3 regions of the Fusibacter fontis genome follow, and region 1 is predicted to be linked to each of the others. Evidence: riboswitches for the same ligand, from Rfam matches in the RefSeq annotation. Region 1 holds a riboswitch; each other region holds the start of a gene.
What was found. Region 1 has a riboswitch for cobalamin ahead of ACZ41W_RS03245 (sirohydrochlorin chelatase). Riboswitches for the same ligand answer to the same signal wherever they lie in the genome.
Positions count from the first base shown of each region.

Region 2: linked by a shared signal. The riboswitch ahead of cobT (nicotinate-nucleotide--dimethylbenzimidazole phosphoribosyltransferase) and the one ahead of ACZ41W_RS03245 (sirohydrochlorin chelatase) in region 1 are both predicted to bind cobalamin.
Region 3: linked by a shared signal. The riboswitch ahead of ACZ41W_RS07660 (ribonucleoside triphosphate reductase) and the one ahead of ACZ41W_RS03245 (sirohydrochlorin chelatase) in region 1 are both predicted to bind cobalamin.

Region 1 is NZ_AP042445.1:719,848-723,062, forward strand. It holds gene cbiD (cobalt-precorrin-5B (C(1))-methyltransferase CbiD) at 1-455, opposite strand, end outside; gene ACZ41W_RS03240 (precorrin-8X methylmutase) at 507-1,139, opposite strand; gene ACZ41W_RS03245 (sirohydrochlorin chelatase) at 1,136-1,501, opposite strand; cobalamin riboswitch at 1,647-1,830, opposite strand; gene ACZ41W_RS03250 (glycerophosphodiester phosphodiesterase family protein) at 1,991-3,215, opposite strand, start outside.
Region 2 is NZ_AP042445.1:3,304,103-3,307,317, forward strand. It holds gene ACZ41W_RS14990 (hypothetical protein) at 1-6, shown strand, start outside; gene ACZ41W_RS14995 (glycerophosphodiester phosphodiesterase) at 1-747, opposite strand, end outside; gene cobT (nicotinate-nucleotide--dimethylbenzimidazole phosphoribosyltransferase) at 845-1,888, opposite strand; cobalamin riboswitch at 1,965-2,136, opposite strand; gene ACZ41W_RS15005 (pyridoxal phosphate-dependent aminotransferase) at 2,254-3,215, shown strand, end outside.
Region 3 is NZ_AP042445.1:1,698,328-1,701,542, forward strand. It holds gene ACZ41W_RS07650 (DUF4190 domain-containing protein) at 109-417, shown strand; gene ACZ41W_RS07655 (prolipoprotein diacylglyceryl transferase) at 428-1,210, shown strand; cobalamin riboswitch at 1,239-1,405, shown strand; gene ACZ41W_RS07660 (ribonucleoside triphosphate reductase) at 1,619-3,215, shown strand, end outside.

The sequences.
Region 1 (3,215 bases):
ATCTTCAGCGGAATTGGATTGATTGCCGCATGACCAATAGGTATTTGTAGCCCTGATTTTGTAACAATTCCGACACCTTTACCGCCACGAATATCAATATCGCCCATTGTGTGTGTCCATTCCACTATGGCCTCTATTTCAAGTTGATTGGTGACATCGTGATCATCACCGGCATCTTTAACAATCGTACATGTGACTGAACCATCATCATTGCGCGTAATCTTTGCAACCGGTACAGTAAGTTTGGATGCGTCTGGGAGCTCGATATCAATCGCATCAATTGTAGACACCTTTGTTTGGCTTAACATGATGAGAGCCGCTTTCGATGCCGCAGTCGCGCAGCTTCCAGTTGTGAAACCCTTTCGCAATTTAACCGCTTGGTCAGATAATTCATATAAATTTAGAGATTGATTATGCTTTTGATTGACTTCTTGTATTGTGTTTTGTTTTGCCACTTCAGATGCACCTCGATATCTTCGATGAAATTAATGGATTATAACATAAGTTTATCTACCAACTGCATCGTATAATATAGCGTTAACAATGGCTGCTGCAACATTGCTACCACCTTTTCTACCAAGTGCTACAATCGAAGGTAGCGTACTTTCGTACAGTGCCTGTTTTGATTCAGCAGCACCAACAAAACCAACCGGAACACCTATGACTCCGATGACATCAAATTTTGATAAATTTGAGTGTTCGAGTAGTTGAAAAATAGCAGTAGGCGCATTTCCAATGACAAATACTTTCTTTCCTGGTTCAGTTAAAGCCATTTCAATCGCAGCCATTGATCTTGTAATGCCTTTGCTAGAGGCAATCACTTGGGCTTCCTCCGATGAAACAAAGCATTTGACCTGCCAATTTGATTTGTTTAGGGCTTTTTTATTGATACCTGATAAAGCCATTTGTGTATCGGTGTAAAGTGTCACAGTTTCACCCGTGAGTGCTATGAGCTGCTCGACAAATGATGAATCTACTTTTAAATTCTCTAGGTAATCAAAATCAGCAGAAGTATGGATGACTCTTTTGTATATATGATGATGTGAATTAGGATATGTCCATGCATGATCTTTCATAATGTTTTCAATGATTTCAAAGCTAGTGGACTCTATTTTCATCGGATCTTTGATATAACTCATATCAAACCAACTCTTGTAGCAATGAGTTTCACAATTGTTTCATCAAACCCTATATTTGATAGAAATTGGATGCTCAAATCTGGATATTTAAGTTTTTCACTTTCAATGACTGACGGAATATCTTCAAGAATATGGTTCCCTTGAAATAAAAAGAAAGGAAAAATGGTTAGTTGGCGGACGCCATTTTGATATAACGTTTCAATAGCTGTCTCCATGGAAGGTTCCATTAATTGAAGGTAGGCTTTTTCAAGTAAAACTTCTCCGGAATATTTTTTTAAAGCATCCATGTATTGTTCCATGGTTTCATTTGTTTTTTCAACTTTACTTCCGTGTGCGAGTATTAAAATTGCGGATGGATTCATCGTTCACCTCATTAATGAATTATTTTGTTGTTTAAAAATAATGGCATAAAAAAAACACAACCTGATGGTTGTGTTTAGTTATATACTTATCATATTTTACATACTTGAAAAATATATCTTACATTAAACCTCCCACCGAAGTTTGTTTGTTGCAAAAATTATGGCAGGTCTCCTGGCTTAGATATCATCCTACTCTCTCGCCTTCCCAATAATCAGTGGCATGTGAGATTTCGTTCTTCTTTACAGTAGCGGGGGCTGCTGAGGTTTTTCACCTCATTCCCTATTAACCTTTCGTATGATCGAAAGGACCGATAATCTGATATTCAATTAAAAGTATCATATCATAATGAATTTATTTTGAAAAGTCTCTTTTCTGAAAGTTTTTTCAAAGTTTTTTCAAAGTTGATCAATTTTTATTAACCAAGGCGGAGTTTTACTCGAAAGCCAAGGATAATTTTTTGATTTTAGCCAAATGCAGAGTCGCAATCTCTACTTCACTAAACTCCTGACGTTTTCAGCACGCTCAGGGAAATCTGTGATGATGCCGTCTATGTTATATCGCATCACTTCGTTGAGACCAACGACTGTATTCACAGTCCATACCCATACTTTTCGGTCAAGCGAATGTGCTCGCTTGACAAAATCCGTCGTGAGCATGTTTGCACGAATGGTGTAAAAATCCACATCGAGAGCAGCTAAATTCCCCGAAAAATAATAGAGAATTTGTCCGATTTTGATGTTGGGATTGATGGAGCGAATCATCACAAGTATTTTTGTATTAAACGACTGAACGTAGACTTCGTTTTCCATATCGAGAGCATCAATGAGAAATATCAGTTTGGGTATGAGAATATTGAGTCGATCTTCTGCTTTTATGTCGATGATTACTTTAATTTGTCCTTTGCATGCTTTTAAAACATCTTCGAGTTTTGGAATATTTTCACCGGTAAACTTTTTCGAAAAATGTGATCCAACATCATAGGATGAAATAACACTATAAGGAAAATCTGATATCGCGATATTGGCACCTGCAGTTCGACTTAATGTTTTATCGTGGTGCAACACGAGTGTTCCATCCTCTGTGAGCATAATATCGATTTCAACGTAGTCTATTTGCTTGGCAATAGCCGATTGAACACTCGATAAAGTATTTTCTGGTGCGTCACTTGAATTCCCTCTGTGAGCGGCAATTTTTACATCGGATTTTTTAAAGGATTCAATCCATAAATAATTGATTCCAAAAGTCACAATAATCGTGATTGTCAAAATAAGGCCTGTAATTTTATGAAGTGCATGAACCCATTTTGGCCATTTGACTTTTCTCGAACGAAATTGGAATACGGGAATTTCTTCGCGGTCTTTTTCCATAACGGCTCTAAATAAAAACATCAAATACGTAATGATAAAAGGAAAACTGAGGAGTAGTATACTATAGGCGATAATACTGAGCAAATAGATGACTAATTTTTTGAGTGCGACAAAACGAATGAGTACATTCATCCATTCTGCAATCGTCTGCATCCATATGCCTAAAAAAAGCCAAACAAGTAAGACGATCAATAGCACTGGAACCCAATGAATGAGTGTTTTTAACTGATGTCTTCGAATCATTTTAAAGCTTCTTTTGAAAGCTTCTCGCGTTGAAAGTTGATGAATGAGCATGTAGTACATTAAGTAAAGAGAATGGATGTGGATATAGAGCCATAGAATCAGG
Region 2 (3,215 bases), 760 kb from region 1:
GTCTGATGAAGACTGTTCAATATCACGTCGTATAGCGATCATGACATCAGGTGTATCTGTGATGATAGCATGACAGTGGTTTTTAATAAAAAGTTTTGCATAGTTTGGATCATTGACAGTGTAAGGATTTAATTTGATTTGGTGTGAAGTGTATTCATCTAGTTTTGATTGAGTTAGGGTCAAATGATTGGGGTGATAAAAGTTCGCTTTTAATTTTTGAATATATTCCCAAGGATCCACCATAGCGCATGTGGTTAATAAACCGATTTGAGCCTCTGAATCTATTTCTTTTATGCGCTTTAGCGCGTAATGGTCAAATGATGAAAAGATCAGTTGAGACGATGGTAGATAACGATAGCAAAGGTCTAAAGTGCGTTGTTCAATGTTTGGATAAAAATCACTCCCTGCTTTAAACTCTACGTTTAACAGCAGTTTTTTATTGAATTTTTCTTGAAGTGCCGTCAGGAGCATGAGGACTTCTTCGAGTGTCGGAATTTCTTCGGATTGATTTTTGTAATGAACACGGCAATCTTTAAGCTCTTTTGCAGTCTTCTCGTAAATGGCACCTTTTACGCCACACATTCTATCTAATGTAAAGTCATGAAATACCATGATTTGACCGTCTTTTGAATAATGGATATCGAGTTCAATACCGTCTGCGCCTTGGTTAATGGCATTTTCAAACGATAAGAGTGTATTTTCTGCATAGTAGGCTTTGGCACCTCGATGACCTAAAATATATGTCATATTTTCCCTCCTAGTATTTCTTTCTTTTCTAATTATAACGCGAAATGAATGATTCTAAAAGGAAAAAGGTACATTTCAATCAAAAGTGTTTATAAAATTATACAACTGCGATTCCAGCTTCTTCAAACGTAATCATGTCGTTGATCATGGCACAGGCAGCTTCGAGAATGTTAAAGGCCAAAACTGCACCACTTCCTTCGCCTAATCGAAGTTCGAGGTTGAAAAACGGCTTCATACCCAAGAGTTCTGTAGCAAGAGCGGCGCTTTTTTCAAGCGATGCGTGTGAAGGAAATAAGAACGATTTACAGCTTGGACAGATTTTTTCAGCCAATAGTGCCGAAACGGTGGAAATATACCCATCGATAATTACGGGTACCCGGTAGAGTGCTCCACCCAGCATGATTCCCGTGATTCCAGCAATATCCAGACCGCCAACTGCAGAGAGAATATCGATAGGGTCAGAGGTATCAAAGGATTTGCAAGTTAAAGAGCGTTTGATGACAGCTGCTTTGTGAGATAATTTTTCTACTGGAAAGTTTGCACCAACGCCAGTGAGTTCATCGGGATCTTTTCCAGATAAAATGGATAAAATCGCAGTGGAGGTACTTGTATTTCCAATGCCCATTTCACCAGTTGCGATGACATTGTGTCCTTCTTGAACCGCACGCCCTACCATGTTAATACCAACCTGAATGGCCTGAATCACTTGATCTCGAGACATGGCATGTGTCTTTGATATATTGTGTGTACCGGGCATGATTTTATGATTGATGAGTAATGGATGCGAGTCAGGTGTGTTGATACCGATATCCACAGGATAGACCGTTGTCTGTGTCAATTTTGCAAATGCACCGACCCCAGTGATACCTTTTGCGATATTGATGGCTTGAACCAAGGTCACGATTTGTGGGGCAGAGGCAATATTTTCTTCGCAAACGCCATTATCTGCACACATCACAATCAGTGCTTTTTTCTCGATTTTGGGTTCAATCGTCCCATAAATTCCTGCAAGTTTAATAGCGACTTCTTCAATTTGACCGAGTGAACCTTGCGGTTTAACCAGTTGATCAATACGACAACGCGCTTGTTGCATCGTCGTCTCGTCAAGGGGTTGAATTGTTTTTAATGATGGTTGAAACATAAGCCCTCCTAATTAAAATTAGCCTTTAAATAAAATAAAACCCATTACCCCTAGGGGTAATGGGTTTTGCCGTCATCCATTCGTTCGATCATAGGCAGGTCTCCTGGCTTAACATCTTCGTAATTTGCGCCTTCCCAGTTTCCCAGTGGCAAATGCAAATACTCCGTTTTACAGTGATGGGTTCGCTTAGGATTTTAACCTAATTCCCTATTCTCCAAATAAATGGCACCTATAACACCTTTATTTTACTGATTCTTATGAAAATTGTCAATTTGAAGTTGGATTTCTAAAAAAATTTTAATCTTTACAAAATAATTTGCATTTGTGATATAATAGGTCTGGAGAATATTTTAGGAGGCGCAAGTATGATATCAAAAGAAATCAGTGAAGGCTTAAAAAACGCTTCATGGATTAGACGGATGTTTGTTGAAGGTGGCAAACTAAAAGAGCAATTTGGTGAAGATAATGTCTATGATTATAGTTTAGGTAATCCTTATTTTGAACCACCAAAATCAGTAACTGATAAATTGAAAGAACTTGTTAATGGAGATTTTGAAGGATCCCACCGTTATATGGACAACGCAGGTTACAAAGATGTCCGTCAAAAGGTAGCAGAGTATATTAATAAAGATGCTCAAAAACCACTGACACATGAACATATTCTCATGACAGTTGGCGCTGCGGGTGGTATCAATGTCTTTTTAAGAACCGTTCTTGATCGTGGAGATGAAGTGGTTATTTTTGCCCCTTACTTTGCAGAGTATCTCTTTTATATCAATAACAATAATGGCATTCCTAAAATCATCAAAACAGATGAAAAAACATTTGAGCCTGATTTGACTACTTTTGAAGAACAAATCACGGATAAAACGCGTGTTGTCATCATCAATTCGCCAAATAATCCAACAGGGGTTATTTACTCAGAGCAGACACTTAAGGGAATGGGCGAAATTTTAGCACGTAAAGAGAAAGAGTTTGGAAGAGAGATTTATTTAATTTCTGATGAACCTTACAAAGTCTTGATATATGGTGATGCTAAAGTACCTAATATCCTTAATTTTTATCACCATGCAGTGATGATCAATTCGTTCTCAAAATCATTGGGACTTGCTGGTGAAAGAATTGGTTATATTGCAATTAATAGTACATTTGAAGATGTGGAACTTTTTATGGGCGGCTTGGCATTTGCGAATCGCACACTGGGTTTTGTCAATGCACCAGCTATTTGGCAAAAAGTAATCGCGGATTCACTTGATGAAACGATTGACATCTCTCTTTATGAAATCAGACGAAATGTGCTGTATTCAAAATTGAAAGCTTTAGGATT
Region 3 (3,215 bases), 980 kb from region 1:
TTTCCATTTTGGTAGAACAATATAACTATTTTAGTAGAAACTCTCCACAATAAATGCTACAATGAAAGTGTCTATACAGACGCATAATATTTTAGGAGGGTTATTTATATGGAACAAAACAATTATCAACCTCAACCAAATCAACAACAACCTGCTGACGGTAAAGCGATTGCTTCGTTAGTTCTCGGTATTGTTTCTTTGGTTACAATCTTTTTTGGCTATGGTGCTTTATTAGGTCTTATTCTTTCTATCGTAGGATTGATCTTGGGAATCAATTCTAAGAAAACACGCCCATCTGGCATGGCAACTGCAGGTGTTGTTCTAAACATCATCGCACTTGTATTAACTGCTTTAACATTTATCGCATGCGTAGCTTGTGTAGGTGCAATTGCTAGTTTAGGCTTAGGAAGCTACTAAGTAGGTTCATATGTATCCAGTGCTACATGTCTTGGGAAAAGATATTGCCACCTATGGGCTATTGATTACCATTGGTGTCATTTTAGGTATTCTGGCATCACTTTACCTCAGTAAAAATAGAGGGATCCTAAAAGAAGATATATTTTTTACATACATCTATGGAGTGATTGGATTGGCAGTTGGTGGAAAACTTTTATATTTAATTGTAAATGCCCGTTTGCTTTGGGTGAAGAGAGCTTTCTTATTCTCGCATCCAGATGTCCTAATGGGCATTTTATCTGGTGGCTTTGTGTTCTACGGTGGGCTTATCGGTGGCATCGCCATGGCGTATATTTATTCGAAACAGTTTAAGGTGTCTTTTAGTCGACTGATGTCTGTGATTCTTCCTTCGATTCCGCTCATTCACGCAATTGGCAGACTTGGATGTTTCGCAGCAGGTTGTTGTTATGGGATTCCATATCACGGACCCTTTCATGTGATTTTTACACATTCGCCCATCGCTCCATCGGGGATTCCATTGTTTCCAGTTCAACTAGTTGAAAGTATTCTCAACTTGTTTATTTTTTTCATTTTATTTGTGTATGCAAAAAAAGAACGTTCATCTCGGTTTTTAGCAGGTGTTTACCTCATTCTCTATAGCGTGATGCGATTTAATTTAGAGTATCTTCGCGGGGATACAGAAAGAGGCTTTCAGTGGCTTTTTTCAACGTCTCAATGGATGAGTTTAGGACTATTGTTAGTGGGAATTTGGCTCATTATCAAAAAATCGCCTCTTGCAAACCACAATATATAGTGCTATCATTTGTTTGATAACACAATTTAAGAGCACTACCTTTGTTGGTCGCACATGTTAAAAGGGAATCAGGATAAGCCTGAACAGCACCCACTACTGTAAGTCGAACAATTGTATCAAACCACTGGCACTGCCGGGAAGGGATACATGCGGATGAAGACGAGTCAGGAGACCTGCCAACAAAACATACTCACCCGGGGATGGGGTCTTGAAGTATATCAAAAGATTTTTCAGAATGATGATTCGAAAGATTTTTCAGAATGATGATTCGAAAGATTTTTCAGAATGATGATTCGCTTGACACTCTCTTGATTACAGAAGCATTTCCACTGGATGGAAGTGCTTTTTTTGTGTGTTGAATTAAATCTATGATTGAATCTATCAACGAACTGGTCAAGGAGGCTTAATATGCTAGAAAGTCAAAGAATTGTGGAAGAATACTTAAATCAGCAAGATTGGCGCGTCAAGGAGAATTCAAACTCACCTTATTGTTATGGGGCACTCAATAAACATCTCTCAAGCGAAGTATCAAAGGATTACTGGCTTCGCCATGTGTATCCGGCGGAAATTTCAAAAGGATACATTGAGGGCGATTATCATATACACGATCTTGGCGGCATCACGCTTTATTGCTGTGGTTACTCACTTAGACGCATCATTCAAGAAGGCGTCAAAGGCATCCCCAATATTCCCGTGTCATCTCCTGCAAAGCATTTTGCTTCAATTCTAAATCAGCTATCGAACCTCATCACGATTTATCAAAATGAGATTATGGGCGCTGTTGCCTTTAGTTCTGTGGATACGTATCTTGCACCTTTTATAAAAGAAGATGATCTCACTTATGATGAAGTGAAACAAAATTTACAGAATTTCATTTTTTCTATTAATTCCAACTCGCGCGGAGGTGCAGAACCCGCATTTAGCAATATTACATTGGATTTAACGCCTCCTCTTGATTTAATTGATCAACGCGTATATATGGGTAAAGAACGTTTGTCTTATACGTACCGGGACTGTCAAAAAGAGATGGATTTATTCAATCGCGCCTTTTATGAACTGATGATTAAAGGAGATGCCAATTCACGTCCGTTTGCGTATCCCATTCCAACTTATAACATTCATAGTCGATTTGATTTTGACAATGCACTTAACGATCTCCTTTGGGAAATGGCAGGAAAATTTGGTTATCCCTATTTTGCAAATTTTCTCAATAGCGAGATGAAACCCGAAGATGCACGAAGCATGTGTTGCCGTTTGCGCCTTGACTTAAGGGAACTTGAACGCAAAAATGGCGGTCTCTTTGGCGCTGGCGAAAGCACGGGTTCCATAGGTGTCGTAACACTTAATTTACCGAGATATGGCTATCAAGCGAATAGCAAGCAAGCTTTATTTAAACTCATTGAAAAGAATATGATTCTCGCAAAAGACAGTCTTGAAATCAAGCGTTCATTTTTAGAAAAAAATGTCTTGAATGCCGGTCTAATTCCTGCGTTTACTACTTATGTTGGAGGATTTGACAATCATTTTAGCACCATTGGACTCGTGGGACTCAATGAAATGTGTGAGAATTTCTTAGGGGAAGATATTTTATCCGAAAGAGGTAAAGCACTCAGCATCGAAGTATTAGAATGGATGCGTGAAAAACTCAAAGACTTTCAAGAGGAAACGGGAAATCTTTATAATCTTGAAGCCACTCCGGCAGAATCGACGGCGTATCGTTTGGCAAAAAAGGATGTGCAGATTTTTCCAGATATCAAAACTCAAGGAACGTATGAAACGCCCTATTATACCAATAGTTGCCATATCCCCGTTGGTAAAATCGAGTCTATCCAACAGGTTTTTGATCATCAAAATGATATTCAAATTCTCTTTACAGGTGGGACAGTGATCCATGTATTTTTAGGGAAACCCATCACCGGACAACAAGCTAAAAAAATAGTTCAAACGGTCTGCACTCAATATAAAGTGCCTTATGTGAGTTTATCTCCTGTTAACTATTACTGCA